One region of the Pseudomonas sp. TH37 genome, then DNA from elsewhere that is predicted to be linked to it. Evidence: predicted binding sites of a transcription regulator. Region 1 holds the regulator's gene; each other region holds the start of a gene.

Region 1 (7,776 bases):
ATCATTCACAGCCTGCAAGTGGTCGGCTGGAGTACCTTGTGGATGGCTTGCGGGCTGATCATCATCGCCGTGGTCGACGTGCCGGTGCAGCTCTGGGAAAGCCACAAGAAGCTGCAGATGACCAAGCAGGAAGTGCGCGACGAGCACAAGGATCAGGAAGGGCGGCCGGAGGTCAAGCAGCGCATTCGCCAGTTGCAACGCGAGATGTCGCAGCGGCGGATGATGGCCGCGATCCCCGAGGCCGACGTGGTCATCACCAACCCGACCCACTACGCCGTGGCCCTCAAGTACGATCCAGACAAAGGCAATGCGCCGGTGCTGTTGGCCAAGGGTAGCGACTTCCTCGCCTTGAAGATCCGCGAAATCGCCGTGGCCAACAATGTGATGCTGCTCGAATCGCCGGCGCTGGCGCGTTCGATCTACTACTCCACCGAGCTGGAGCAGGAAATTCCCGGCGGGCTCTATCTGGCAGTCGCCCAGGTACTGGCCTACGTCTACCAGATCCGCCAGTACCGCGCCGGTAAGGGCAAGCGCCCGGATCCGCTCCAGGACGATCTGCCGATTCCACCGGATCTGCGCCGCGATTCTTGATAGATCAAAAGATCGCAGCCTTCGGCAGCTCCTACACAGGCATTGTGTACACCCTGTAGGAGCTGCCGAAGGCTGCGATCTTTTGATCTGCGGGCAATCTTCCGCCTATCCGAAAAAACCTCTACCTGTTAATTCTGACAGTAGACGCAGAGGGCATTCAGCTATTCCATGTTCCTTGGCAGGTTCCTCGGGCAAGTCGCCTTCTGGAAGTTGCCTGTCTCTTACATTAGCTAAGGAGAAGGTCATGGCGGTGGATTACAGGCAGCTTGAAGGGATGAGGTTTGAGTTCGTTTCCGGGGCGGTGGTGAAGGAGCCTGTGCATATGCTCACCTGCACGATTACTTTTATGGCGCTGTTGGATTTCACGCATTTCAAGCACATGAGCAATGTGCTTGTCCCGGGATATCTGGCTTCGCAGCAAAATGCGATCAGGCCAGTGTTGGAAGGGGTGGCTCATCATCGCAACTACAACAGATTCGGTAGTGCTGCTGGCAAAATCGACACAGTTGAAGCGTTGTCCAAGGTGTTCTCTTCTCCCGATAACTATTTCAATATATGGGCTGGCATTGGCGATGGCATTGGCCTGCAGATGCGCTATCACACACCACAATTCGACATGGTCGGTGGTCACTTACAAGTCACGGGTGGGCAGGACTTTCGATGGGAGGACGAGCGGGAGATCAAGCCGCAGGATGTGCCGGACATTCACTTTACCTGGACGCTCAATGTGCTAAAGGCACACCCCGACGATCCTTTTCATCAGCCTGAGGAAATCGTGAGATTTGGCTATTCTGAGCAAGCATTTGTCGAGGTGGGTGGTAGGCTGATCCGTAAGGGTACGCACTACATGGTGGGCCGCGAGTTGCGTCTTGGTGCCATTAATCCAAAGCAAATTTTGACTGCGGGCTAAATCCGCTAGTGCGCCGGTTTTTCTGAGTTTTTATTCCCCTGTGATAATGGTGATAGCCGTCCTGCGTCTGTTTCGCGGTCGGCTCCATGGCGCTCAGGTCCTAGCAATACAAATCCCCGAAACAGACCTCTATTTCAAGCCCCGGCAAAAGTTGGAAGGCTTCTTGCAATAGCCGCCCTGCGCCTGCTTCAGGCGTCAAAAGTTTGCTTTAAAGGAACGGGGAAAACCGGTGGATCGCTCTCAGTTAATCAACACTGCACGCACAAACGTTGCCGACCTCAGTCGGGGCAATCTGGGTGTGCCGCTGTTGTTGCTGGTCATGCTGGCCATGATGATGTTGCCGGTGCCGCCGTTCCTGCTGGACGTGTTTTTCACGTTCAACATTGCCTTGTCCATCGTCGTGTTGCTGGTCTGCGTGTACGCCTTGCGACCGCTGGATTTTGCGGTGTTCCCGACCATTCTGCTGGTGGCGACGTTGCTGCGACTGGCGCTGAACGTGGCCTCGACGCGGGTGGTGATGCTTCACGGTCAGGATGGCCATGCCGCCGCCGGTAAGGTGATCCAGGCCTTCGGTGAAGTGGTGATCGGCGGTAACTACGTGGTGGGTATAGTGGTCTTCGCGATTTTGATGATCATCAACTTCGTCGTGGTAACCAAGGGCGCAGGGCGGATTTCCGAGGTGAGCGCGCGTTTCACCCTCGATGCGATGCCCGGCAAACAGATGGCGATCGACGCCGACTTGAACGCCGGCCTGATCGATCAGAACCAGGCGAAACTGCGCCGGATGGAAGTGGCCCAGGAAGCCGAGTTCTACGGCTCGATGGACGGTGCCAGCAAGTTCGTGCGCGGTGACGCCATCGCCGGCCTGCTGATTCTGTTCATTAACCTGATCGGCGGCATGGCGGTCGGTATCTTCCAGCACGGCATGACCTTTGGCGATGCCGGTCGGGTGTACGCCTTGTTGACCATCGGTGACGGTTTGGTGGCGCAATTGCCATCGCTGCTGTTGTCGACCGCCGCTGCGATCATGGTGACCCGTGCTTCCGGCTCGGAAGACATGGGCAAGCAGATCAATCGTCAGATGTTCGCCTCGCCGAAAGCCTTGGCGGTGGCCGCTGGCTTGATGGCGGTGATGGGCCTGGTGCCGGGCATGCCGCATTTTTCCTTTCTGAGCATGGCAGCCCTGGCGGCTGGCGGCGCTTACCTGTTCTGGAAGAAGCAGAACACGGTCAAGGTTCAGGCCCTGCAAGAGGTCAAGCGCCAGCAGGAACTGCTGCCATCGCCGGCCCGCGCCCAGGAAACCAAGGAGCTTGGCTGGGATGACGTGACGCCGATCGACATGATCGGCCTGGAAGTCGGTTACCGCCTGATTCCGCTGGTGGATCGCAACCAGGGTGGTCAGTTGCTGGCGCGGATCAAGGGTGTGCGTAAAAAGCTCTCCCAGGACCTGGGCTTCCTGATGCCGACTGTGCACATCCGTGACAACCTCGACCTGGCGCCTAGCGCCTACCGTCTGACCCTGATGGGCGTGATCCTGGCCGAGGCCGAGATTTACCCGGACCGCGAGCTGGCGATCAACCCGGGGCAGGTCTACGGCACGCTCAACGGCATTACCGCCAAAGATCCGGCTTTTGGTCTGGAGGCGGTCTGGATCGAAATCAGCCAGCGTGCCCAGGCGCAATCCCTCGGCTACACCGTGGTCGATGCCAGTACGGTAGTGGCAACCCACTTGAACCAGATTTTGTACAAGCACTCCAGCGAGCTGATTGGCCACGAAGAAGTCCAGCAACTCATGCAATTGCTGGCCAAAAGCTCACCGAAACTGGCCGAGGAGCTGGTGCCGGGGGTAGTTTCGCTGTCGCAGCTGCTCAAAGTCTTGCAGGCATTGCTGTCCGAACAGGTGCCGGTACGGGACATTCGCAGCATCGCCGAAGCCATCGCGAACAATGCCGCCAAGAGTCAAGATACTGCCGCTTTGGTGGCCGCGGTGCGCGTCGGCGTATCCCGCGCAATCGTGCAAAGCATTGTAGGCACTGAGTCGGAGCTGCCTGTGATCACCTTGGAGCCAAGGTTGGAACAAATATTGCTCAATAGTCTTCAGAAGGCAGGACAAGGCTCGGAAGAGGGTGTTCTGCTGGAGCCAAGCATGGCAGAGAAACTGCAACGCTCGTTGATCGAAGCGGCGCAGCGTCAGGAAATGCAAGGTCAACCGGTGATTCTGCTGGTGGCCGGTCCGGTTCGCGCGATGCTCTCGCGATTCGGCCGACTGGCAGTCCCGGGTTTGCATGTGTTGGCTTACCAGGAAATCCCTGACAACAAGCAAGTGACCATCGTTGCGACAGTAGGGCCCAACGGCTGAGGTAGTGGTTTATGCAAGTTAAGCGTTTTTTCGCCGCCGATATGCGTCAGGCCATGAAACTGGTTCGTGATGAGCTGGGCGCCGATGCCGCCATCATTGGCAACCGCCGGATCGCTGGCGGTGTCGAGCTGACGGCTGCCCTGGATTACAAATTGTCGGCGCTGGCCCCGCGTGTTCCGAACATGGAACTCGAGGATGAGTTGCGCAAGACCCAGTCGCGGATCGTCACCGCCCAGGCCGAACTGAGCCTGCGTGGCGATGGCGAGAGCGACAAGACCACCAATCGCCAATTGTTCGCCGGCCTGCCGTTGACCGCCGCCGAGCCGTTGATCGAGCCAACACTGGCAGAGCCTCGGCGCTCGGCACCCGCTCCTGTCGCAGCGGCCGGCGTCGACCCGCGTGCGTTCGACTCGATGCGTTTCGAGCTCAACAGCCTGCGTGAACTGATGGAAGTGCAACTTGGCTCGCTGGCCTGGAATCAGTTGCAAGGCAGTCGTCCGGCCCAGGCCAACCTCTGGCGTCGCTTGCAACGCATCGGCCTGTCCGGCCCGTTGTCGCGCGATCTGCTGGCACTGATTACCGACATTGAAGAACCACGTCAGGCCTGGCGCATGTTGCTCGCGCACCTGGCGCGGATGATTGCCACTCCGGAAGTCGAGCCACTGGAAGAGGGCGGTGTGATTGCCATGGTCGGCCCGGCCGGCATGGGCAAGACCACCACACTGGCCAAGCTCGCAGCCCGTTACGTGCTCAAGTACGGCGCGCAGAATATCGCGCTGGTGAGCATGGACAGCTATCGCATCGGTGCTCAGGAACAGCTCAAGACCCTGGGCCGCATCCTCAATGTGTCAGTGACTCATGTCGACCCGGGCCAATCGCTGGTGCAGGCGCTGGAGCCTTTGCTGCGTAAACGCGTGGTGCTGATCGATACCGCAGGCCTGCAGGCCAGCGATCCGGCACTGCGCATGCAGCTCGAAAGCCTCGCCGGACGGGGCATCAAATCAAAAAATTATCTGGTCTTGGCAACCACCAGCCAGAAACAGGTTCTAACCGCCGCTTACCACAGTTACAAACGTTGCGGCCTTGCCGGCTGCATCCTGACTAAACTGGATGAAACGGCAAGCTTGGGTGAGGTGTTGAGCCTGGCCATCAGTCATGAATTGCCGGTGGCTTATCTGACTGATGGCCCGCGGATTCCGGATGATTTACATCTGCCGCGTCGTCATCAGTTGGTCAGCCGCGCCGTTAGCGTGCAAATGCAGGAAGAACCCAGCGAAGAAGCCATGGCTGATATGTTCGCTGATATTTACCACAGCCCGACCAAGCAGGTTGGCTGAGGTATTAATGAACATTTTTTGTACCTACATCGATGGTCTGCCATGCATTGTTCAGTCGCTGAACGCGCAGCCAGTAATGTGGCCTCCGTCTATGCAAGACAAGGTAAAGAAATAACATGGGCAGCATGCATCCCGTACAGGTGATCGCGGTGACCGGCGGCAAAGGTGGCGTCGGGAAGACTAACGTGTCAGTGAACTTGTCCCTGGCTCTAGCTGAGCTCGGCCGGCGCGTCATGCTGCTGGATGCCGATCTGGGGCTGGCGAACGTCGACGTCCTGCTGGGGCTGACACCCAAACGTACCCTGGCCGACGTGATCGAAGGCCGCTGTGAGCTGCGCGACGTGCTGTTGCAAGGGCCCGGCGGCATTCGCATCGTTCCGGCCGCATCCGGCACCCAGAGCATGGTTCATCTGAGCCCGGCCCAGCATGCCGGCCTGATCCAGGCCTTCAGCGACATCGGCGACAATCTCGACGTATTGGTGATCGACACCGCCGCGGGCATTGGTGACTCGGTGGTCAGTTTCGTCCGCGCAGCACAAGAGGTCTTGCTGGTGGTGTGCGACGAGCCGACTTCGATCACTGACGCCTACGCGCTGATCAAACTGCTTAACCGCGACTACGGCATGAATCGTTTCCGCGTCCTGGCCAACATGGCGCAGAGCCCGCAGGAAGGCCGCAACCTGTTCGCCAAATTGACCAAGGTCACGGATCGTTTCCTCGACGTCGCCTTGCAATACGTCGGTGCGGTGCCTTACGACGAAAGCGTGCGCAAGGCCGTGCAGAAGCAGCGTGCCGTCTACGAAGCCTTCCCGCGTTCCAAGTGCGCCCTGGCGTTCAAGGCCATTGCGCAGAAGGTCGATACCTGGCCACTGCCGGCCAACCCGCGCGGGCACCTGGAGTTTTTCGTCGAGCGCCTCGTGCAACAAACGGCAGGACCCGTCCTATGACAGCCAGTGGCTACAACCTCTACAAGAAGTCGGCACGTGACGCGCAGTACGAGCTGATCGAGCGTTACGCGCCACTGGTCAAACGCATTGCCTACCACTTGCTGGCGCGTTTGCCGGCCAGTGTCCAGGTCGAAGACCTGATCCAGGCCGGGATGATCGGCCTGCTTGAAGTATCAACCAAATACGACGCCAGCAAAGGCGCGAGTTTCGAGACGTACGCGGGCATTCGAATCCGCGGCGCGATGCTCGATGAAGTGCGCAAGGGGGACTGGGCGCCACGTTCGGTTCACCGCAATACCCGCATGGTCAGCGACGCGATTCGCTCGATTGAAGCTAAAACCGGCCGTGACGCTAAAGATCATGAGGTTGCGGCCGAACTCCAATTGAGTCTCGACGATTATTACGGGATTTTGAACGACACCCTCGGTAGCCGGTTATTCAGTTTCGACGATCTGTTGCAGGACGGCGAACACGAAGGGCTGCATGAGGATGGCGCCAGTGCTCATCTCGAGCCGTCACGCGATCTGGAAGATGAACGCTTCCAGGCGGCGCTGGCGGACGCGATTGCCAATTTGCCGGAGCGTGAGCGACTGGTGTTGGCGCTGTACTACGACGAAGAGTTGAATCTCAAGGAAATCGGTGAGGTCCTGGGGGTCAGCGAATCGCGGGTCAGCCAGTTACACAGCCAGTGCGCGGCCCGTTTGCGGGGGCGTTTGGGGGAGTGGCGAGCGCGCTGACAGGCAGTGTGGGGACACTGCGAACGAGGTTGGTACGGCATTTTGCTGCGTCAGCCACGGCCCGTTGTAATCCATACAACTGTTGAGTGTTACGCCGAATTGATTGAACGGCGCGTTCAGGTGCTGCGCGCGTTTTAAGACTGCTTGGAGGTCGAATTGGACAAGAATATGAAAATCCTCATCGTTGATGACTTCTCAACGATGCGGCGGATCATAAAAAACCTGTTGCGTGACCTTGGGTTCACCAACACGGTCGAGGCGGATGACGGTATTACCGCGATTCCGGTCCTCAACAGCGGGAGCATCGACTTTCTGGTAACGGACTGGAACATGCCCGGCATGACCGGTATTGATCTGCTGCGCCACGTGCGTGCCGATGAAAAACTCAAACACCTGCCGGTGTTGATGGTCACGGCCGAAGCCAAGCGCGAGCAAATCATCGAAGCCGCTCAGGCGGGTGTGAACGGCTATGTGGTCAAGCCATTCACAGCTCAGGCGTTGAAAGACAAGATTGAAAAGATCTTCGAACGCATCGGTTGATGTGCAAAGCCAGTCCGTCACGGGGGAGCTATGGAGCATAACGAATCTTCACAGGGCGATTTTGAATCGACCCTGAAAAAACACGCGGTCGAACTGGTCGAGAGCCTTGAAAAAGGCAGGTTCGGCGACGCTGTGCAACTGATCCATGAGCTCAACCAGACCCGTGACCGCGGCCTGTACCAGGAAGTGGGCAAGCTCACCCGCGAGCTGCATAGCGCGATCGTCAACTTTCAGATTGACCCGCACATGCCGCAAGCCGAGGAAGTGTCTCAGATCACGGATGCCACCGAGCGCCTGGGTTATGTGGTCAAGCTGACCGAGGCCGCAGCCAACCGCACCATGGACCTGGTGGAAA
Region 2 (7,776 bases), on a different contig from region 1:
CACCAACTGGTGGTGAGCAAATTGCCCAAGCGCACGCAGGTCGGCTTGCTGCTTTAAAGTGCTTTAAAGCAATGCAAACAGGTTAGCGCCCAGAAATAGCTGGTCGATCCAGAACACCTGATGCATCAGCACGATGAGCCAGAACACCAACTGAAACGAGACTTTGCGGGTCTTGTGTCGAAACGCTTGCTGGGCCAGCAAAGCGCCCGGCCAACCGCCCGCCAGCTCCACCGCGTGCAAGACGTTCTCCGGCGTGCGCCAACTGTCGGCGCGGGCCTTGTGCTTGTCGCTCCAGTACAGGAAAAACGCCAGCACGCTGACGATGCCGTAGGCCGCCAGGGGAATCATCGACACCCCGTGCAGCCATAGCGACACCGAGCCAAACAACGGCACTGCGCACAGCGCAACGAATACCAGCAGTTTCAGCCGCAGGTTCTGAATGGCGCCCCCGGACTTGCGTCCGGGGGTATTGTTGCGCGCACTGGAATCGTTCATGGTTTGACCGCTGTCCAGTCGACCCAGCCGAATTGCCAAGTGGCCAGGATCACCAGACCGAACGCAATGCGATACCAGGCGAATGTCGCGTAGCTGTGGCTGGCGATGAATATCAGCAGGGCCCGAACGGCGATCATCGCAAAGATAAACGCCGTGACGAAACCAATGGCGAATACCGGAAAATCAGCCGGCACAAACAGATTGCGGTATTTGTAGCCCGAGTACACCGCCGCGCCGACCATGGTTGGCATGGCGAGGAAGAACGAGAACTCGGTGGCCGTCTTGCGCGACAACCCGAACAGCAAGCCGCCAATGATCGTCGAACCGGAGCGCGAGGTCCCCGGAATCATCGCCAGGCACTGGGCGAAGCCGACTTTCAACGCGTCTTTCCAGGTGATGTCATCAACGCTTTCAGCATGCACTTCATGCTGGCGACGTTCAGCCCACAACATGACGATCCCGCCCACGACCAATGCGGTGGCCACGGTAATCGGGTTGAACAGGTACTCATGAATCAAGTCGGCGAAAATCACCCCCAATACCACGGCCGGCAGGAAGGCAATCAACAGGTTCGCGGTAAAGCGTCGGGCACTGGGCTGTGTCGGCAAACCGATGACCACGTCGAAGATCTTGCGGCGAAACTCCCAGACCACCGCCAGGATTGCCCCGAGCTGAATGATGATGTTGAAGGCCATGGCCCGCTCGCCGCCGAAATTGAGCAAGTCCGCCACAATAATCTGGTGCCCGGTACTGGAAATGGGCAAGAACTCCGTCAGCCCTTCTACCACGCCTAAAATCAATGCCTGAAAGGCCGTCCAAAGATCCATCAATCCCCCAAGAAGCAATACCCCCAGGCATGCTCCGTTAATAATTTGTAGAGCGTTAACCGCAATCAACCTTAGCTGAATCCCCGCGCGCACAAGATCCACGCAAAACCGTAAAAGTTGCGGGAAAAAAGACTTGGGCTCAGGTTTTTCCGTGCGGGGCCGAAATCCTATCAGAGACGCCTCATTTACGCTGCCGTGTAATAGGTCCTGAGTCGCATAGGCCCGATCGGCAAAGTGTGGTTGGATGCTGGCGATCGTTTATTACAAGAACAAGAAACCGGAGTAACAGCGTTATGAACAGCTTGCGCAGTGTGTCGATCAGCCGACGCTTGTGGCTCATCTTGATCGTGGCCGTGGTGATGCTATTGACGTTGGGCGTGTTGATGCTCAAGCAGATTCACGACGACCTCTATCAGGCCAAGGCCCAAAAGACCCAGCACGTGGTACAGACCGCCAGTGGCATCCTCACCTACTATCACGGCCTGGAAACTGCCGGCACCCTCACCCGCGACGCCGCGCAAAAGCAGGCACTGAATGCCGTGCGCGGTTTGCGCTACGACCAGAATGACTATTTCTGGATCAACGATCTGACGCCGGTCATGATCATGCACCCGACCAATCCGAAGCTTGATGGCCAGAATCTCTCGGCGATTCGCGACCCCGACGGTTTCGCGCTGTTCAACGAGATGGTCGCCATCGCCAAGGCCAAGGGTGCCGGCATGGTCGATTACCGCTGGCCGAAACCGGGCGCCAGCGCGCCGGTGGAAAAAACCTCCTACGTGAAACTGTTCGAGCCTTGGGGTTGGGTGATCGGTTCGGGCGTATACATCGATGACATGCAGGCCGAGTTTTATGCTCAAGTATGGAAGGCCTCTTTCGTGGGCCTGGTGATTGCCCTGATCATGGCGTTGCTGGTGATCATGATTGCCCGCAGCATCGTGCGCCCGCTCCAGGAAACCGTGAACGCCATGGCCAACATCGCCAGCGGTGAAAGCGACCTGACCCGCAGCCTCGATACCCACGGCCAGGACGAAGTCACGCAACTGGCCCGGCACTTCAACGCCTTTACCGCCAAACTGCGCCTGGTGATCAGTCAGCTGCAGGTGTCCGCCGGCGCGCTGGGCCAGTCTTCCAGCGAACTGGGCAACGATGCCGCGCAAGCCCAGCAACGCAGCCAGCAGCAATCCCAACAAATGGAACTGGTGGCAACCGCGATCAACGAAGTGACCTACGGCGTGCAGGATGTGGCCAAAAACGCCGAGCACGCGGCCAGCGAAATGCGCAATGCCGAGTCTCAGGCGCAACAGGGCCAAGTCAATATCGATGGCAGCCTGCAGCAGATCGACAAGCTGTCTTCGACCATCGATCAAGCCGTCGAAGTGATTCGTACCCTAGCCGCCGAAAGCACGCAAATCGGCAGCGTTCTGGAAGTGATTCGCTCCATCGCCGAGCAAACCAACTTGCTCGCCCTCAACGCCGCCATCGAAGCCGCCCGGGCCGGCGAGCAAGGGCGCGGGTTTGCGGTGGTCGCCGATGAAGTGCGCCTGCTGGCCCAGCGCACCCAGAAGTCCACGGCGGAAATCCAGTCGATGATCGAACGCCTGCAAAGCCACTCCGAAGCGGCGGTCAAGGTAATTGGCGACAGCAGCCGTGCCTCGCAATTGACTATCGAGCAGGCCGGGCTGGCGGGCGCCAGCCTGAATGCCATCGGCCAGGCCTTGCGCAACCTCAACGGGTTGAACGCCTCGATTGCCAGCGCGACCTTGCAACAGGCCCATGTGGTGGAAGACATCAATCAGAACGTCACCCAGGCAGCCGGGTTGTCCCACAGCACGGCACTGGCGGCCGAACAATCGAGCGTGGCCAGCGTTCACCTCAAGGAACTGAGCGAACAGTTGAACGGGTTGCTGAAGCAGTTTCGGGTGTAACTCTTTTCTATACCCAACGCGGTCCCCTGTGGGAGCGGGCTTGCTCGCGAAGGCGGTGTGTCAGGCGACATCAATATTGACTGTGCCGCCGCCTTCGCGGGCAAGCCCGCTCCCACAGGGATTGCGTGTGACCTGACTGGCATTGGTAAGCGCCACTCCCCACTACAAGCCCATTTCCCACAATCCGGGTACAATTCGCCCCCCTCATTTTTACGACACCAAGGAACCTCCATGTCCGGGCTTGAACTGTTTGCCGCCGCCCTCGGCGTGATTGCCGTCTGGTTGACGGTCAGACAGAACCCTTGGTGCTGGCCGATCGGCCTGGTCATGGTGCTGCTGTATAGCTGGATTTTTTTTGAGGTGAAGCTGTATTCGGACATGCTGCTTCAAGTGATCTACGCCGGTTTGCAGATCTACGGCTGGTGGCAGTGGACGCAGGGGAGCGCGACTCATGGCAAGCGGCATGTCAGCTTGCTCGATGGAAAATCCATTGCGCTCGGGCTGACCGTCGGCGCAGTCGGCAGTTTGCTGCTCGGCGCCGCGATGGCCCACTGGACCGATGCCGCCCAGCCTTGGCTCGATGCGGCGCTGACCGGGTTCAGCCTGGTGGCGCAATTATGGATGGCGCAAAAACGTCTGCAATGCTGGGCGCTGTGGATCGCGCTCGACATCATCTTTGTTGGCCTGTTCATCTACAAAGAGCTGTACCTGACTGCGGGCCTCTATGGGGCGTTCGCCCTGCTGGCGGTGCATGGCTGGCGGACATGGCGCACCGATCCGGCGTTGCGCACATGAAAGTGCTGGTGCTCACAGGACCTGAATCCAGTGGCAAGAGCTGGCTGGCCGCCGAACTGCAACAGCAATTCGGCGGTGCTCTGGTGGGTGAATACGTGCGCTGGTTCATTGAGCGGGAGGCGCGGGATACTTGCCCGGCCGATATTCCCGAAATCGCTCGAGGTCAGCTGCAATGGGAAGATGAAGCCCGCGCCCTTGGGCCGCCATTGCTGATTCTCGACACTCACTTGCTGAGTAACATGCTCTGGAGCCAGACCCTGTTTGGCGATTGCCCGGCCTGGCTCGAGGAGGCGCTGCTGGCGCGGCACTATGACTTGCACTTGCTGCTGTCGCCCGAACAGGTTGACTGGACCGATGACGGTCAGCGTTGTCAGCCCGAGCTGGATGAACGCCGGTTTTTTTTCAACGCGACCCAGGCATGGCTGGAGCAACATCGGCAGCCTGTTCAAGTGCTTCAGGGCGATTGGGCCGAACGCCGGCTTCAGGCATTGCAAGCCGTCGCGTTACTGCTCGAGCGCTGATCTTCCTTATTGCCCCCCCCAATCCATGTGGGAGCGGGCTTGCTCGCGAAGACGGCGGCACAGTCAATATTGATGTCGCCTGACACACCGCTTTCGCGGGCAAGCCCGCTCCCACAGTGATTGCGTTGATCTGATGGGCACTGGTCAAATACCCCAGCATTTGTTGCAAATTTTTTGCAAATACGTCCGTTTCTGAAACACGCGTCCCCTCTCGAACAGCCCGTTTCAACGCTGGTCATCGTTTTGTCACGCGATATGTTAAAGCGCTGATACATCCCCGCATAAAGCTTGGATCCACTGTTATTGCGATCTCTGCTCACATTGCCGTCCCGGCAGTCGTCTCAGACCTGAAACACCGCACTTCATCGATCCGCTAACCTCGATCGATAACCCTCTGAATCAAAACAATAATCAAAAACCGGCACAGCTTTCGCTCAATCCTTCACAACGCTGATTCAGGACCAGCCCACAACAAAGAAGGAATTGCCGCCGTGGGGACATTTGATAACAGCATCTATAGCCTCCTACTGATCGGATGCGCACTGGGCTCAAGTTTCAGCCTGCCCGTACAGGCTGACAACGGCATCATTATTATCAAACGTGATGTCCAACCGCGCATGGCAACGCGTCCGCCGGTGGCTCCCGACCCTAGCCCCACGACCGCCAATGCCAACCCGTCCAAACAAATCCTCAGGCAAACGAACGAGTTGAGCGACGGCGACTTTGCCAACGTCGCCAGCGGTGCAGGCATCTCCCGCCTGGTCACTCAAAACACCAACAACCTGGGCGGCAATCTCACCAACCAGACCCAACTTTCCAACCTCCCCGCTGGACGTTCGGGCAATTCGGGCAACGGTATTGCCAACATGGTCAATTCCAACATCCAGCAAGGCCTGGGTGCTCTGAAAGTCGTAACGGGAGACCGTTAAGATGAATCGTACACTGCTGATGATTGCCATGTTTTGCAGTGCATCGACCTTTGCCCAACCTCCCGTCATTAATAACGCTGAAATCGACGCTTCGGGCATGCAGTACCAGGGCAACCTCACCGTCAACCAGGCTGCCGGCGATTTGCAGCAACAGGCCAACGCCCGAGCCATCGCCGTTGGCCATGGAGCCAGCGCGACCACGCAGATTCGCCAACGGCTGCGTACGCAGGTCGACCCCAGGATCGATGCTCGATCCAGCATTCAAGGCGACTCCTTCAGCAACGGCAGTGGCGCTCTGGGCGTCAACCAGAGCGCGGGCGCCAGCAACCAGCAAGCCAATGCCCTGCGGATAAGCATCAGTACACAGCCGCAAAGTATCGACGACAGCGTCCTCATGCAGCAGAACGTGGCGCTGATCAACAACTCCGATCCAACTGACTCTGCACCAGGCAATCGCCAAGTCGCTACCAGCGATCAGGCCTTCACCGGTAGCCGTGGGGTGATCCAGTTGAATCAGAGCTCCGGGGTGGGAAACCGAACGGCCAACACCCTGAGCGTACGGGTCACGGATTGACCCAAACAGGTAGAAACAACACTTAACCTAAAATAAGTACGGAGAATCACCATGAAACCTTCGATGGCACTCAAGCCTCTGGTTTTCGCAATTGCTGCGGTCATGGCTGTTGCTGTACAAGCTGGGCAAAACGATCGGCGTGACAATGACCACCACCATGGCCACAACAATGGCCATCACACCCCTCCTCCAACAAAGATCCCTGTCTATGCGACGGCCAATGCGTGGGATAACCAGAGCAGTACCGACAACCGCATCCGTAACGAAGGGACGATTAACGAAGCTGAAATGAACAGCTCTGCCACAGGCGCCAGCGGCAACGTCGGCGTCAACGTGGCTGCAGGTAGCGGCAACCAACAAGACAACGCGTCCGCCATCGCCAATGCTGCCTCAAACTCCAGTCAGGACAACAGCTTCGTGTTCGGCACTGCCACAGCCACCGCCGACGTCACGCAATACAGCGACAATAACAGGGTCAACAACTTCGGCAGCACAGCCTCTGCCGTGATGAACGGATCGGGTAATGGCGGCAGCGGTAATATGGGTATCAACATTGCTGGCGGCGACCTTAACCAGCAGAAAAACACCATGGCAATTGCCAACACCAATGCCCCGCTCGGTAACGCAACAGCCACCGCCTCTGCCGATCAACAAGGTCCTGGCCTGGTAGTGAATAACAACGCCGATCGGACGTACCGCCTGGATACGATGACAGTTACCAACTCGGCCAGCGGTAGTTTCTCTCGCGATAAGTCATCCGAGGCTAGCGGCAGTAAAAGCGCTTCTTCAAGCTGGGACGCGAGCGGTTCCAGGAGCTTTGATGCCAGCGGTTCCAAAAGCGTTGATATAAGTGGTTCTCGCAGCAGTAATGCGAGCGGCTCTAACAGCAGTGATGCGAGCGGTTCAAGCAGCAGTAATGCGAGCGGTTCTTCGAGTGCTTCTTTGAGTGCTTCCTTGAGCGCTACTTTGGACGCTACTGCGGCGGCTTCCAGTTCCCGTACCTTCAATAATGGCAATGGCGATCGCACCCGCAGCAGGACTGCCGACGCATCGCTTAACGCATCGATTGACGCAACGCTTGACGCATCGAGAGACAGATCGTACGACAGATCGCGCGACTCTTCGTACGACAGATCGCGCGACTCCTCGTACGACAGATCGCGCGATTCCTCGTACGACAGATCGTACGATAAATCGTATGAGAAATCGTCCGCATCCTCGTACGAAAAATCGGGCAGTAAATCGTCCGAGTCTGCGTACGACAAAGCGAAAAGCTACAGTGAAAGCAGCTCATATGATTTGAGCAACACCTATTCCTATCAAGTGCTGACTCCAACTGGCTGGGCCAACCCTGTGACCAACACTGCGACCCTGAACGGTTCGGTGAATGGTGGCAGTGGCAACCTGGGCGTCAACGTGGCTGCTGGCGTGGGTAACCAACAAAGCAACTCGCTGGCCATTTCCAACAACTCGTTCTAATTGCTGTCTCTGGAGGCCCCCTGACGGGGGCCTGTTTCAACACCACCAGAAGGCGTCTTTTCATGCGCATTATCGTCTTGGCATTTTTGCTTTGCGTGGCCAGTGTGATTGAGGCTGCGCAAATGCCGCTTTCCGTCCTGCCCGGTGGCGCGGTGGTGTACAAGCCGATCCAGAGCGTACGCGAGCGTAAATTTGCCGACCTGGTGCAACAGAAAACCGACTTCAGTT
Region 3 (7,776 bases), on a different contig from region 1:
CCGACGATGCGCCGGACAGCGAACGGCAATTGCTGCAACTGTTCCGCGCCCGCCGCTGCGATGCGCTGATCGTCGCCAGTTGCCTGCCGGCCGGTGATGACAGTTATCGGCAGTTGCAGGCCAAAGGCATTCCGATCATCGCCATCGACCGGGTGATGGAGCCTGAGCACTTTTGCTCGGTGATCAGTGATGATCGCGAAGCCAGTCTGCAGCTTACCCGCAGCCTGCTGGACCCGTTGCCCAAGCAGATCGCGCTGATCGGTGCCCGTCCCGAATTGAGTATCAGCCAGGAACGGGCGGCAGGGTTCAAGGAAGCGCTGAACGGTTTCAAAGGCGAGGCGCTGATCGAACACGGCGAGTCGTTCAGCCGTGAGTGCGGCAAACAATTGATGGAAGAATTGCTTCAGCGCCTGGGCCATTTGCCGGATGCGCTGGTGACCACCTCCTACGTGCTGCTTCAGGGCGTGTTCGATGCCTTGCACGACTTCCCTCTGAAGTCCCGCCCGCTACGCTTGGGCACCTTCGGTGATACGCAGTTGCTGGACTTCCTGCCACTGCCGGTCAACGCCATGTCCCAGCAGCATCAACTGATCGCCGACAAAGCTTTGCAACTGGCGCTGGCGGCCATTGAACAGGCCGATTACCAACCCGGCGTGCAGGCCATCGCGCGGACCTTCAAGCAGCGTATTCATCAGGACTGAGCCGTGGAACTGATCGACACCCACACTCATCTGGATTTCCCGGATTTCGACGTGGATCGTCAGGCGCTGCTGGCCGAGAGCCGCGCCCTCGGCGTGCGGCGGATGGTGGTGCTGGGGGTTTATCGGGCCAATTGGCAGCGGGTCTGGGACCTGGTGCAAAGCGATCCCGATCTGCACGCGGCGTTCGGTTTGCACCCGGTGTATCTGGATGACCATCGCCCTGAGGATGTGACCGAGCTCGGTGACTGGCTGACGCGTATGGCCGGCCATCGACAGCTATGCGCGGTGGGCGAAATCGGTCTGGATTACTTCATCGAGACCCTGGATCGTGAACGCCAGCAAGCGCTGTTCGACGCCCAACTGCAACTGGCGGCGGACTTCAATCTGCCGGCGCTGATTCACGTGCGACGCAGCCATGCGGCGGTGATTGCCACGCTCAAACGGTTTCGCTTGAAACGGGCGGGAATCATTCATGCCTTCGCCGGTAGCCAGGAAGAGGCGCGCGAATACATCAAGCTGGGTTTCAAACTCGGCTTCGGCGGCGCCGCGACCTGGCCGCAGGCCCTGCGCATGCACCGCGTGCTCGCCGGTTTACCCGTTGAATCGGTGGTACTGGAAACCGACTCACCGGACATGGCGCCCGCCATGTTCCCCGGTCAACGCAACAGCCCGGCGCATCTTCCGGCGATTTGCGAGGCACTGGCCGCCCTCATGGCGATCAACCCCGAACAACTGGCTGCCGCCAGCACGGCCAATGCGTGTGAGTTGTTTAACTGGTAACCCACTGATTCACGCAATACCTATGGGAGCGGGCTTGCCCGCGATGACGGACTGTCAGTCAACATTGATGTTGAATGGTAATACGCTATCGCGGGCAAGCCCGCTCCCACAGGAAATCAACTCCGTGGCATCAAACCCGGAACGCGCTGATCAATTGTTTGAGTTCCACCACCTGCGCCGACAACGCTCGGCTGGCATTTTCAGTCTGGTGCGCGCCGTCGGCGGTGCGCTCACCGGCGCGGTTGATCTCGACGATGTTCTGGTCGATGTCGTGAGCCACGGCGGTCTGCTGCTCTACCGCAGCGGCGATCTGCTGGTTCTGGTCGACGATCATGCCGACAGCACCGAGGATGTTTTCCAGCGCCTGCTGGACCTTTTCCGACTGCCCGACCGTGCCGTTGGCCATCTGATGGCTGGTGCCCATCGCCTTGACCGCCGCCCCGACACCGCTGTGCAGCTTGGCGATCATCTGCTCGATTTCTTCGGTCGATTGCTGGGTGCGTTTGGCCAGGGTCCGGACCTCGTCCGCCACCACCGCAAAACCACGGCCCTGCTCGCCCGCACGCGCGGCTTCGATGGCCGCGTTGAGCGCCAGCAAGTTGGTCTGTTCGGCAATGCTTTTGATCACTTCCAGCACACGACTGATGGATTGGCTGTCGCTGGCCAGTTGATTGATCACCCGCACCGACTGATCGATCTCACTGGCCAGTGCAGCGATGCTGCCCTGCTGGGACTCCACCAGGCCGCGACCGCTGATGGTCTCGTCGTTGACGCTGTGAGCGCTGCTGACGGCCGCCGCGGCACTGCGCGCCACCTCCAGGGAAGTGGCTGACATCTGGTTCATCGCGGTGGCGACCTGCTCGATCTGCGTACGCTGCCCCGCTACCGCCTGATTGCTCTGGGCAGACACGTTTTCAACCTGGCCGGCCTGGCGCTCGACCTCACTGACGGTCTGGCCCACGCGCTCGATCAGATCATGGATCTTCTTCACGGTGCCGGTGAATACCTCGCCCAGCTCGCCCAGTTCATCGCGGCTGTTGGCGCTGAAGGTCACGGTCATGTCCCCGGCCGCCACCTTGTCCATCACCGCGCCAAGACGCTTGAGGGTGGTGCGGGTCGAGGCATAGAAACCGCCATAGAGGTAAAAAATCAACACAAACACCAGCGCCAGCGCCACTGCCTGCAGGATCATGTGGGTGCGGTGCTGCTCCAGCCGCTGCTGCAACTGGGTACCGAGAAACTTCAGGGTGGCTTCATTGAGTTGGTAGGTCTGGTCGATCAGGCCCGTAACCTGATCGTAAAAGGCCTGCCACGGTGCATCGAGGGTGTCAGCCATCACCACTTGTTCTTCGAACAGTTCACTGGCCTTTTTCAGGGAGGCCTTGCTGCTTTCGGCCTGAGCGGCCAGGGTTTCGTGCGCCGCTTTACTGGAGCCCAGAGCATCCTGCAATTTCAGACCGTATTCGGCCTGAAGCTTTTCGATCTGCGCCAGCAACTCATCGAAACGGGTGCTCGACGCCGAATTGAGAAAGCCCTGCCCCAACGAGTAAGAACCCATCGCCCGGCCTTCGCCGAGCGTCTGGGTGACGGCTGGCGTGACGTTGGTAATGAGCTCGCTCAGCTGACGCATGTCGCTCTGGCTGTCGCGACTCAGGCCGGCCTGACTGGCAATGATCTGGCTGAAAATCTGCGCGTTGCCGAGCAACTTGCCGATCAGCGCACTTTTGCTTTGCAGGGAGGTTTCCGTTTGCTGGGCCTTGAACGCGGCGATCATTTCATCGCGCTTGCCATCGAAAAAGGTAATTTGTTCCGGGTCAGTGGTCATCGCCGCCAGCCCTTGCAAACGGGCCAGAACGCTTTGCTCCAGAGCGCTGATATTCGACTCGACATGACCCGCCTTGCCGGACTGGCCAAGGATGACGTTGATCTGCACCAGATTGTTCAGGGTTTCCAGATCTCGGCGCAGGCTCAGGCCGCTGCCCAGCAGGTCGAGGCTCTGCAGCTCGACCCGTGTGCCCTGGAATTCGCGATAGGAATCGCGCACCAGATAGAAGTTGGTCACCAGCATCGGCACGAGGAATAGCACGCTGATCAGGCTGAACTTCATGCCGAAGCTCAGGCGGTTCATCAGCGCGACGGCGGGATAGAGCAAGCTCTTCACTGTGAAGTCTCCCTTTTGAATTCTTATTTTTATGGCAGGCGCGCAGAGACAGCAGATAGCCACTATTGGCGCTATCTCTGTATAGCCTAAATCGGCGGAGGGTTTTGTAACTTAAGGTTAACGAAAAAGATCGCAGCCTTCGGCAGCTCCTACAGATTCACACGATCCCTGGAGCTGCCGAAGGCTGCGATCTTTTCGATTCAAAGCAGAAATCAGGACAAAACAGTCCACAACGCGAACCCGGCATACCAAAGCACTGCCGCGCGCAGCAGCAGTTCCCAGATCCGGTCGAGGCTGTTGATGCCGTCCGGCCCCACCACCGGCGCCGGAATTTCACCAGCCACCAACCCGACCTTCTCGATCAGTTGGGCGGCGCTGATGTTCCAGTTCAGCAGCTCGTGCAGCATCACCCGGCCGACCGCGACAAAGTTGCCGACCAGTGCAAAACTCGCCGCCAGCAGTCGCACCGGCACCCAATCGAACGCGTGACGCAGCTGTGCCGCTCGCTCGACCACGGCCGGGTTCTGCCCGTGCTCCTCGGCCAGCGCCAGCAGTCGATAGCTCAATGCTGCAACCGGGCCCAACAGGAAGTACCAGAAAATCACCGCGAAAAAGCTCTGATAGGCCTCCCACAACAGATGCCCTTCAACTCGCTCCAGCAGTTGCTCGCCGTTGTCGGCGCAAATATTCAGGTCGCGTTTGGCCACATGGGCGGCGGCTTGCAGGTCCTCCCGGCGCCAGGCATCGCGAAACGGCCCGAGGTCGGCCAGCAGATCACCTCGGCCCAGACTGTAAATCACCACCAGCAGGTGCACCGGTAACGCCAGCAAACCGTAGGCTACCGGCTCCAGCACCAGCAACAGCAAACCCAGCAGCGCCACCGGCAACAACACCAGCACCACCAGTATCAGCCACGGACGGTTTGTCATGCGTGGGTTGGCTTCAAGCTTGTGCAGCTCGCGCACCCAACCGCCATCACGTTGAACCCGATGGCGCAGGGCCGAGAACTTCTCGATCCACACCGCCAACAGCAGCACCAGAAAACTCATTGTTGCTCCTTTTTTTCCAGAGCCGCGCGATAGCGTGCCCAGTCAAACGCCGGTCCCGGATCAGTCTTGCGCCCGGGTGCGATGTCGCTATGCCCGCAGATGCGTTGTGCGGTGATGCCCGTGAAGGCGCTTTGCAGCTGTCGCGTCAGGGCCGTCAACGCTTGATATTGGGCGTCGGTGAACGGCAGATCATCCGTGCCTTCAAGCTCGATGCCCACGGAAAAATCGTTACAGGTTTCCCGTCCTTCGAAACATGAGATGCCAGCGTGCCAGGCACGCTCAAGACAAGAGACAAACTGAGTGACGGTGCCGTCACGTTCAATCAGAAAATGCGCAGACACCCGCAGGTCGGCGATTCCTGCAAAGTAGGGATGTTCCGTGACATCCAGACGATTCTGGAAAAATTCCTGCACCTTGCCGGTCAGAAACTGCGCTGGTGGCAGACTGATGTTGTGGATCACCAGCAGGGAAATTTCGCCCTCGGGGCGTGCATTGAAGTTGGGCGAGGGGCATATGCGCACGCCCTGACACCAACCGCTCGCGGGGTCCAACTGCATACAGGTTCCTTCAACGACGACTGTGTTGGTGCCCAGTATGCCGCGATAGACCCTCGGCGCGCGATCACTTGCCGCGATTGAGACGCCGCAGGTTGCCCAGCACCGACTCCAGCGCCCGGTCGAACAGCAAGGTGTCGTCCAGCGTTCGCACCGCGCCACGCCGGAACTCCAGGGCCAGGCCGGTACGGCTGTGCTCCAGCACTTTCATCCCGGTACGGTTGACGAAGATGTATTTGTCGGTGGCTTCAATAATCGCCGCCAGCTTGCAGCGCAGGGTGTTTTCCTCGTCCTCCTGAAACTCGACCCAGCAGCCCAGGTGCAGCTTATCGACCTGAAGCAGAGCAACATCGTCCTCCGGCAAACGCATCGATGCCGTTTCGACCGGGCCTTCGTCAGCGGTGCGAAGCACGATTTCCTGCTGCACTTCGACCATCATCGGTGCGTCAACAGCCGTGCTTTTCTGGCCCGGACGTTCGAACAACTGAAGGTGCAAAACTTCCAGCTCGCTGAAAAACTCGCCGGTGGCGAACGGGTCGAATGCCGAGCTGTTCAAGCCATCGCGCAACGACTTGAGCAACCCCGGCACCAGCGACAACAAGCGCAGGCTCGCGTCGGGTTCGTCATGGCGTTGCACGCTCCAGATCAATTGCGCCATGGTCTGCACATCGGCATGCCATTCGGCGGACTGATCACCGTGCTTGAGACAGGTCAGCAACAGCACTTTGCTCCAGGCCTCCTGGACAAACGCCACCACGCTGTGCGGCAGCACCTTGCCCACCAACGTCTGGTTCAGCGCCTGCTCGACGCGCTGACGCGCCAGATCGGTCCTGGCACGGCCTTCTTCGGCGTCACGGGTGCGTTGCTCGAGTAATTCGCTGCGACGGCGTTCGTCACTGGTGAAGGCGAGAAAATCCGCCAGCAATTCGGAAAAGATCGCCGGGTCATCGACAAAGTCGTTCAGCAAACGCTGCACCACTTGCTCGATGCGCAGGTACAGGCTGTCGCGCTCATGGTCATCGCACTCGCCCCAGCCCATGGCCGCAGCGGCGATTTCGTTGAGTAAACGCCGGGCCGGATGGCTGCTGCGACTGAAGAAGCTCTTGTCGAGCACCGCGACTTTCAGCATCGGGATCTGCAAACGGCCGATCAGCGCCTTGAGGGAGTCCGGCAGGTTACGGTCATCGAGGATGCATTCGAAGAGCATGGCGATCAGGTTGATCACGTCTTCGTCGGCCACCCCCACCACGCGCGACTTGCCGCTTTTGACGCTGACGCGGGTCAGCAGTTGTTCAAGCTGATTACGCAGATCGAAGTCGTCCGGAGCCGCCAGCTCCGGTACGTATTGCTGCAAGTGCGAGAGCAGGCGTAGCAGGTCGCGGGTGGAAATAGGCTGGGTCTGGGCACTGACTTCCAGGGTCGGCGCAACGCTGCCACGCACATGGAACAGCAACTCCTGCAAGGCGGCGAAGACTTCCTGCACGCCCTCGTCGATCTGTGTATTGCCAGTCCGCACGCCTGTCTCGGCGGGGTCAGCACGAACACTCGCAGCCGCCCGATCGGTGGCACGCCGCGCCGGGGCGGGCTTGAGGTCCGGCAGCACGCCGGTGGCGATCAGCAGTTGATTGGCTTCGGCGTAGAGCTGATCAGCATTGCTGAGCACATAGCGTTCGAACAACTTGAGGATGATCAGCTTGACCTTGATCTCCATGCCCAGGTTGCGCCCGGCCTGCAAGAAATACTCGCAGAGCAGCGTCGGCCCCAAGGGGTTGTGCTGTTCGACCAGTGTCTTGCTCAACAGTGTGCTGAGTCGGGCGGTGAGCTGGTCGAGGGCGAAACCGTCGCGATTCAGCACTTTACCGACCATGGCCTCCACCGCCACATTGCGCTCCATGTCGTCATCGGGCATCGACGCCGAGGCATCGAAAGCCAATGCCCGGGGCAAGGCAGCGTGAGAAATGTCGTACTGCGCGAGGCTGACGAAAGCCTCGAAGAATTGCTCGAGAAAACCGCGTTCGATGCTTTTGCGCTTGAGGCGCAAATCGCGCATGGCCTCGAAGAAGATGTTTTGCTCGACGTTGTTTCGGGCCCGGTCGGCCATTTCGAACAGGGTGTCGTCGGCATTATCGAACAGCTCTTGCAAACCTTGCTTGAGTTGTTGAGCGGCCTTGTCGCGAACCTGAAGCAGAATCACGGGCAGGCGGGCGAGCGGCGAGTGAGTCGCCTGGTCGGTAGCGGCCTTGTGCAAAGGCACTACATTCCCGTCGTTGTGCATCCAAGCCTCCTGAAACGGTGATTCTTCGGTTCGGTTCGGTAAGAAAGTTCGAGTCCGCAGGCCACACAGCCGGCGCTCAACAGGGACAGTCACCACCCGTTGTCATTCAATAATCGGGAATCCAAAGCCACGTCAAAGCTATGACGTCAAACGCAAGGCGGATTATCTGCAAAAGACTCTCCTTGTGCCAGCAGACTCTGCCCTTCCCCAAGAAATAGACGTTTATGAGAGCCCCTTGCTTAGCACTGATTGCTCG
Region 4 (7,776 bases), on a different contig from region 1:
GGCTGTTGTTGATTTTGCTGTTGCAACGGATCACCGTGCGCCGCGCCTTGCGTCCTCTGGAAAAAGCCCGCGAGCAAATCGCCCAGTTGCAGCAGGGCCAGCGCTCGCAACTCGATGAAGAAGTGCCGCTGGAGCTGGAACCGCTGGTGGCGCAGATCAACCATTTGCTGGCCCACACCGAAGACAGCCTCAAGCGCTCGCGCAACGCGCTGGGCAATCTTGGGCATGCCTTGAAAACCCCGCTGGCGGTGTTGTTGAGCCTGGCTTCCAGCGAAAAACTCGATGCTCACCCGCAGCTGCGCAAAGTCATGCAGGCGCAGCTGGAACAGGTTCAGCAACGGCTCAATCGCGAACTCAACCGCGCCCGGCTGTCCGGCGATGCACTGCCGGGGGCGCTGTTTGATTGCGATGCGGAACTGCCGGGATTGCTGGCCACGTTGAACATGATCCACGGCGAACACCTCGAGCTGAGCTACCGCGCGCCGGCCGGTTTGCAACTGCCGTGGGATCGCGAAGATCTACTGGAGTTGCTCGGCAACCTGCTGGACAACGCCTGCAAATGGGCAGATGCCGAGGTGCGGTTGAGCGTGGTCGAAACGGCAGAAAGGTTTGAGTTGAGTGTGGAAGACGATGGGCCGGGAATTCCCGAAGACCAGCGCACTCAGGTGTTCAGCCGCGGTACCCGGCTTGATGAACAGACGGATGGGCATGGGTTGGGGTTGGGCATCGTGCGCGACATCGTCGACACGTGGGGCGGGGCGTTGAAGTTGCAGGAAAGCGAGTGGGGCGGGTTGAAGGTGATGATCGAGTTGCCCAAACGCTGACCTCGATCCAAAGAACGCTGCTTAACCTGTGGGAGCGGGCTTGCCCGCGATGGCGATGTAACAGTCAACATAGATGTTGGATGTTATGGCCTCATCGCGGGCAAGCCCGCTCCCACATGGATCTGTGTTGCCTGCAAATTTTTCGGACAATCACTAACCCCTGTGGGAGCGAGCCTGCTCGCGATAGCGGCAGTACAGTCAACATCGATGTCACCTGACACAACGACTTCGCGAGCAGGCTCGCTCCCACATTTGGATCCTCGGTGGACGCGGAATCTGCGTTACACGCGAAACTGATCCATCAAGCTCTGTTGCTGATTCGCCAAACTGTTAAGTGACTGACTCACCCGCGCCGATTCATTGGCCTGCCCCGATAGCGATTCGGTCACATCCCGAATGGTCGCCACGTTGTTATTGATCTCTTCAGCCACCGCGCTTTGCTCTTCAGCCGCACTGGCAATCTGCAGGTTCATATCGCTGATCACCGTCACCGCATCACCAATCTGCCGCAACGCCGTCACCGCCTGACCGACCTGTTCGACACTGCCCTGAGCCTGGCGATGGCTATTGTTCATCGAGCTCACTACCTCTTGAGTACCGCTCTGCAACTGCTCGATCACCAGACGGGTTTCCTCCACGGACTCCTGAGTCCGCCGCGCCAGGTTGCGCACTTCATCGGCCACCACAGCAAAACCGCGTCCGGCTTCACCGGCGCGGGCGGCTTCGATGGCGGCATTCAGTGCCAAGAGGTTGGTCTGTTCGGCGATGGCGCGAATCACTTCCAGCACCGAACCGATTTTCTCGCTGTTCGCTGCCAGGCCTTCGACCTGCACCATGGCCGCGCTCATGTCGGTGGCGAGGTGGTCGATGCTGGCGGTGGTGCGGCCGATCACGGTCAAACCCTGACGGGTCGCCTGATCGGCATCGCGCGCCGCTTGTGCCGCCTGCGCGGCGCTGCGGGCGACGTCCTGGGCGGTGGCGCTCATTTCGTGGGACGCGGTGGCGACCTGATCGACCTGACGGTATTGCTGCTCCATGCCGGCGCTGGTCTGGGTGGCGATGGCGGACGACTGATCCGCCGTGCTGCGGGCGTCCTGCACCGAGCGTTTCACTTGGGCGATGATCGGTTGCAGCTTGTCGAGGAAACGGTTGAACCAACCGGCCAACTGGCCCAGTTCATCCGGCTTGTCGTAGGCCAGGCGCCGGGTCAGGTCGCCTTCGCCGCTGGCAATGTCTTCCAGCATGCGGGCCACGCCGAGGATCGGTCGGGTCACGCTACGCGCCATCAGCCATACCAACAGCAAACCGACGAGCGCCGCCAGCACACCCAGGCACAGTTCAATCAGCGTACCGGCGGTGTTGCTGTCGTCGAGTTGTTTTTTCAGCGCTTCGGCGGGGCCGACCAGGACCTTCTCCGGCACGTCGAGCAGCACGCCCCAGGATTTGCCGCCGGGGATCGGCTGGAACGGCGACAGCACTTTCAATTGCTGATTACTGTGCAGGCTTTCGGTCTTGCTGCTGGTGGTCAGGCGGCGGAGCAGTTCGGCACCGTCGGTTGTGTCCACGGCGTCCAGGCGTTGGCTGAGTTTGCTGGCGTCCCGGCTGTAGCCGGCCAGCAAGCCGACCGGGCTGATGATGCTGACGCTGGTCTGGCCGTCATAGAGTTTTTTGCTGGCGCTCTGACTGATCGCTTGCAGGCTGTTGAGGTTGATGTCCACCGACAGCGAGGCGATGACTTTGCCGTTGACCATCAGCGGGAACACGATGCTGGTCATCAGCACGTTCTGGCCGTCGATCACATAGAAGTAGGGTTCGATCACGCAAGGCTTGAGCGTGGTGCGCGGGCAAGTGAACCAGGCGTTGGCCGGCTCGCCGCTGGGGCCGGTGCTGGTGTCGGCCATGTCGCTTTCCGGCAGGGCCATGGAGGCCACCTTGCCAGGCACAGGTTGCGACCAGTACAGGGCGAAACGGCCCTTGTCGTTACTGCCCAACTCCGCCTGGCCGGCGAACAGCTCGTCCTTGTTGTCCAGCGCATTGGCTTCGAACACCAGCGACAGGCCGAGCAGTTCCGGGTTGGCTTGCAGGGCCGACTTGACCTGTCGGGTCAGGTCTTCACGCAGGTCGAAGGCATCGAGAAAGCGCTTCTCCGCCTGATCGCGCAAAAACAGCACCTGCCGCGAGAAGCCATGGCCATATTGATAGGCGTCCATGAATTGCTGACGAATGCCCAGCGCCTGGACTTCCCCCTGGGACTCGATGCGCGCCTGGGCGGCTTCGGTCAGCATCTCCATGCTTGAGGCTTTTACTAGCGCGGAGCTGTGCTCCATGCGATACAGCGAAAGCCCTACCAGCAGGGTCACGATGCCCGCCAGGCACAGCCCGGCCAGCAGGGTGATTTTCCATTGAATGGAAAGTTGTCTGAGCGACATGGAAACGTCCTTTTATTCGATAAATATCTGAGACTTTGCACTGTAGCGGCTGTGATTCGGCTTTCTTTATGTCGTTGGGCCGAATATCGACTCACACCCTTATGGCACTGATTCATACCCTGTAGGAGCTGCCGAAGGCTGCGATCTTTTGATCTTCTGGCGTCATCGAGGTCGTTGAAAATCAAAAGATCGCAGCCTTCGGCAGCTCCTACGGGGTTGGCGTTGGCTTTGACAAGCCAGCATCGGTCCGGCACAGTGCGCGCCCTCTAATAAAACCCTTTTCTCCATCCGCTGGCGGCGCTCATACAGACTGCCGGCCGGACTCATTCCGTTTGGCGGTGATTGCCTCACCGCGCTGCTTTTGAGGTAACAACAATGAATGCAGTAATTGCCGCGGTCGGCATCATGCTGATACTCAGCCTGTCCCGCGTGCATGTGGTGATCGCGCTGATTGTGGGCGCACTGGTCGGTGGCTTGACCGGTGGCCTGGGCATCGACGCGACCCTGAAAGCCTTCAACAGCGGCCTCGGTGGCGGGGCGACGGTTGCGTTGTCCTATGCCTTGCTCGGCGCGTTCGCGGTGGCCATCGCCAAGTCCGGCCTGGCCCATGCGCTGGCCGACAGAGCCCTGGCCATGGTCGATCGCCAGCACGCCAACGGTGGCGGAAATGTCAAATGGCTGCTGATCGGCCTGCTGTGGGTGGTGGCCATCGCCTCCCAGAACATTTTGCCGATTCATATCGCCTTTATCCCGTTGCTGGTGCCGCCACTGTTATATGTGCTGACCAAACTGCAACTGGACCGTCGATTGATTGCCTGTGTCATCACCTTCGGCTTGATCACGCCGTACATGTTCCTGCCCGTGGGTTTCGGCAACATCTTCCTCAATGAAATCCTGCTGGCCAACGTCGCCCGTAGTGGCGTGGACATCAGCGGTATCAACGTCACCCATGCCATGGGTATTCCGGCGCTGGGCATGGTGTTTGGCCTCGCGGCAGCGTTCATCAGCTACCGCAAGAAGCGCGTTTACGACCTCGAGAAAATCGAGAAAGTCGAACAGGTCGCGGTGCAGTACAACCCAATGAGCCTGATGATCGCCGGTCTGGCCATTGCCGCCGCGTTCATTGTTCAGTTGCTGCTGGACTCGATGATTATCGGGGCGCTGGTGGGCTTCCTGATCTTTTCGGTGTCGGGGATCGTCAAATGGCGCGACACCGATGACCTGTTCACCGAAGGTATGAAGATGATGGCGATGATCGGCTTCATCATGATTGCCGCGTCCGGGTTTGCCGAAGTGATGAAAGCCACCGGTCATGTGCAGACGCTGGTGGAGTCCTCGGCGTCGTGGATCAACCACAGCAAAGGCATTGGTGCACTGTTGATGTTGCTGGTCGGATTGTTGGTGACCATGGGCATCGGCTCGTCGTTTTCCACCGTACCGATTCTGGCGGCGATTTTCGTGCCGCTGTGCGTGCAACTGGGCTTCAGCCCGATCGCCATCGTGTGCATCGTCGGCACTGCCGGCGCATTGGGCGATGCCGGGTCACCCGCGTCGGATTCGACCCTGGGCCCGACCTCCGGTCTGAACATCGACGGCCAGCATCACCACATCTGGGACACCGTGGTCCCGACTTTCCTGCACTACAACCTGCCATTGCTGGCGTTTGGCTGGGTGGCGGCGATGGTGTTGTAACCACATTTACCTTGTGGGAGCGTGGCTTGCCCGCGATGAACGATTACGCGGTGTGCCTGATAAACCGCGGCGCCTGAATCGCGGGCAAGCCACGCTCCCACAATGACCGCGTTCAACTTTTGAATTGGCCTGCCGTTATAGCCTTTAACCACGCCAACAAAATCAAAAGAGTGAACGTCATGCGCATGAGCCTGAAGGCTAAAGTCCTGTCCCTTGCCGTCCTCCCGGTGCTGCTCTTTGCGCTGGTCATCAGCCTGACCACGTTGTTCATTCTGCAGGAGCAGGCCCGCAAGGAAGTCGACGAAACCCGTCAGCGCCTGCTCAGCGATGCCAAGGCGACCCTGCAAAGTTACGTCGCCGTGGCCATGACCACGATCAAGCCGCTCTACGACGCAGCCGCCCCCGGTGATGATGCGGCGCGGGCGCAGGTGATCAAGTTGCTGTCGAGCATCACCTACGGCAAGGACGGCTACTTCTTCGGCTACGACTCCAACACCGTGCGCCTGTTCAAGGCCAACAGCCCGGAAGGCGTGGGCCAGAGCTTCAAGGACAATCGCGACCCGAACGGTGTCTACGTCAACCGCGACCTGGTGAAAGTCGCCAAGGACGGTACCCACTACCTGCAATACAGCTCACCGCTGCCCGGTAACACCCAAGTGCTGGTGCCCAAACTCGGCTACACCGAATACCTGCCGAAGTGGGACATGGCGGTCGGCACCTCGGTCAACCTCGACGGCATCGAAGCTCAGGTGGCGGTGGTTGAGGCCAAGGTCCAGGAACGCATGCAAGGCGTGGTGCTGAGCATTGTCGGGATTGCCGTGGTGGTGCTGCTGGTGATCGCTGCTGCCGGGATGCTGCTGGCCAACACCATTCTGCGTCCGCTGAACCTGATGAAAGCCAACCTCGACGACATCGCGGCGGGCGAGGGTGACCTGACTCGGCGCCTGTCCATCACCAGCCAGGATGAACTCGGCGAACTGGCCGGCTCGTTCAACCGTTTCGTCGACAAGATCCACGGTTTGGTGCGGCAGATCACTGAAATGACCTCGCAACTGACCGGGCTGGTGAATCAGGTCTCCGATCAGGCCCAGCGTTCGGATCAGGCCATGGAGCGCCAGCGTCACGAAACCGATCAGGTGGCCACGGCGATCAACGAAATGTCGGCGGCGGCTCAGGAAGTGGCAAAAAGCGCGCAAAACGCAGCGGTCGCTGCCCAGCAGACCGACGAAGAAGGCCAGGCCGCCAAGCGCGTGGTAGCCGGCAGCATCGTGAAGATTCATGCGCTGGTGAACGACATTCGCAGCAGCGGCGTGTCTCTCGACAGCCTGCAGAAAGATGTATCGTCGATTGTCAGCGTACTCGGGGTGATCCGTTCGATTGCCGAGCAGACCAACCTTCTGGCGCTCAACGCCGCCATCGAAGCGGCCCGCGCCGGTGAGGCCGGGCGTGGTTTTGCGGTGGTCGCCGACGAAGTGCGTGCATTGGCCAGTCGCACGCAAATCAGCACCCAGGAAATCCAGAGCATGATCGACCGCTTGCAGGCCGGCACCCAATCGGCAGTCGAGGCCATGCGCCGCTCCAGCGAGGCCGGCGACGGCACGTCGGCCCAGGCCAACGAGGCGGGGGCCTCTCTGGACGCCATGGCCCAATTGATCGGCACCATCAACTCGATGAACGCCCAGATCGCCAGCGCCGCCGAAGAGCAAACCGCCGTCGCCGAAGAAATCAACCGCAGCGTGCATCAAATTGCCGTGGCCGTAGACAGCGTCGCCGGCGAAACCCAGCTCGGCGCCCAGACCTCGCGCAGCCTGGCTGACCTCGGTCAACGCCTGGGTAAACTGGTCGGGCAATTCCGTATCTGATTGATAGTGCTCGTATGGCAAGGGGAGTTTCCCCGATGCCGGTAAATCAAGAAATTTGAGCGACGAAATCCTGTAGGAGCTTCGCGGGCAAGCCACGCTCCCACAGGTTTTGCGCCTTGCTGGCATCAGGGTTTCCCCCCTTACCACAGGGCAGTGTTCATCCATGAGTAGCTGCATCGCGACTACCCTCATTAGTAAGCAAGCACCGTCCAAGCGTTTGTTTGAACCCGTATCCGGAACGGGCGGTCATTTGCTTCAGGTGTCGCGCATTCGCGGCACCCGGACGACCCTAACCACGGAGTCAGACTTATGAATGACGGTACCTGCGACTGCCCGAAATGCAACTGTAAGCTGGGTGAACACCCTATCGTGCGCCACGGCAAGCACTATTGCTGTGAAGCCTGCGCCAAACACCACGAAAACGGCGAAACATGCGCCACCAAAGGCTGCAAGTGTGCTCAACACTGACCGTTCAGGCAAAAAAGTGGAGCCTTCCAGGCTCCACTTCGGTTTGAATCTTTCCCCTCCTTTTTGACGCTCAACTGGCTGGTCGCCAGGTCACATTCTCGATGCCGAATTTTTCCGCCAGCGGTTTGCTGGTCTTTTGCACCCGTTCACGGCCAAAGCGCGGGATCCGGCCGACTCCGGCGTCGCAACTTGCCCAGTGCCAAGCCTCTGCATTGTCCATTTTGTCCAGGCGGATAATGAAAGACTTGGGCTGGCCATGAAGGGTGTATTCAATAACGAAAAGTTTTGCATTGTTCATAAAGCCTGTATTCCTCCCTGTAGTTATAGAGGGATCGCGAGGCGCGGGGAAAATTCAGTCGAATTGTCGGACGGTGACAGTGACTGGCGACAGCCGGACGCCTCGTGATCATGGAGCCTTCCTGACCCCCAGATGATCCTAGCCTATGGTTCAAGGTGCGCCGGCGGAACCGTCACAGTCGGCATTGATGTTGAATGTTCTGG

Evidence for each region. Region 1 encodes FliA, which starts transcription of late flagellar genes. Its sites were predicted from a motif close to CTAAAGTTTNNNNNNNNNNNGCCGNTAA; they were not measured.
Region 2: the regulator FliA is predicted to act here: its motif matches at 1,461-1,488, upstream of JFU11_RS08515 (methyl-accepting chemotaxis protein).
Region 3: the regulator FliA is predicted to act here: its motif matches at 3,731-3,758, upstream of JFU11_RS20625 (methyl-accepting chemotaxis protein).
Region 4: the regulator FliA is predicted to act here: its motif matches at 3,296-3,323, upstream of JFU11_RS25675 (methyl-accepting chemotaxis protein).

Annotation. Positions count from the first base shown of each region.
Region 1 is NZ_JAEKFD010000001.1:387,377-395,152, reverse strand. It holds gene flhB (flagellar biosynthesis protein FlhB) at 1-591, shown strand, start outside; gene JFU11_RS01875 (hypothetical protein) at 836-1,501, shown strand; gene flhA (flagellar biosynthesis protein FlhA) at 1,731-3,860, shown strand; gene flhF (flagellar biosynthesis protein FlhF) at 3,872-5,197, shown strand; gene fleN (flagellar synthesis regulator FleN) at 5,314-6,144, shown strand; gene fliA (RNA polymerase sigma factor FliA) at 6,141-6,881, shown strand; gene JFU11_RS01850 (chemotaxis response regulator CheY) at 7,050-7,421, shown strand; gene JFU11_RS01845 (protein phosphatase CheZ) at 7,452-7,776, shown strand, end outside.
Region 2 is NZ_JAEKFD010000002.1:757,177-764,952, reverse strand. It holds gene JFU11_RS08530 (MmcQ/YjbR family DNA-binding protein) at 1-57, shown strand, start outside; gene JFU11_RS08525 (DUF1294 domain-containing protein) at 64-495, opposite strand; gene JFU11_RS08520 (undecaprenyl-diphosphate phosphatase) at 492-1,322, opposite strand; gene JFU11_RS08515 (methyl-accepting chemotaxis protein) at 1,616-3,250, shown strand; gene pnuC (nicotinamide riboside transporter PnuC) at 3,482-4,045, shown strand; gene JFU11_RS08505 (AAA family ATPase) at 4,042-4,566, shown strand; gene JFU11_RS08500 (hypothetical protein) at 5,058-5,495, shown strand; gene JFU11_RS08495 (hypothetical protein) at 5,497-6,069, shown strand; gene JFU11_RS08490 (heme utilization protein) at 6,121-7,548, shown strand; gene JFU11_RS08485 (C39 family peptidase) at 7,611-7,776, shown strand, end outside.
Region 3 is NZ_JAEKFD010000008.1:215,769-223,544, forward strand. It holds gene cra (catabolite repressor/activator) at 1-701, shown strand, start outside; gene JFU11_RS20620 (TatD family hydrolase) at 705-1,481, shown strand; gene JFU11_RS20625 (methyl-accepting chemotaxis protein) at 1,612-3,642, opposite strand; gene ampE (regulatory signaling modulator protein AmpE) at 3,855-4,691, opposite strand; gene ampD (1,6-anhydro-N-acetylmuramyl-L-alanine amidase AmpD) at 4,688-5,248, opposite strand; gene JFU11_RS20640 (DUF1631 domain-containing protein) at 5,313-7,520, opposite strand.
Region 4 is NZ_JAEKFD010000013.1:60,376-68,151, reverse strand. It holds gene JFU11_RS25680 (sensor histidine kinase) at 1-824, shown strand, start outside; gene JFU11_RS25675 (methyl-accepting chemotaxis protein) at 1,106-3,253, opposite strand; gene JFU11_RS25670 (Na+/H+ antiporter NhaC family protein) at 3,629-4,945, shown strand; gene JFU11_RS25665 (methyl-accepting chemotaxis protein) at 5,125-6,807, shown strand; gene JFU11_RS25660 (metallothionein) at 7,117-7,275, shown strand; gene JFU11_RS25655 (DUF6555 family protein) at 7,346-7,573, opposite strand.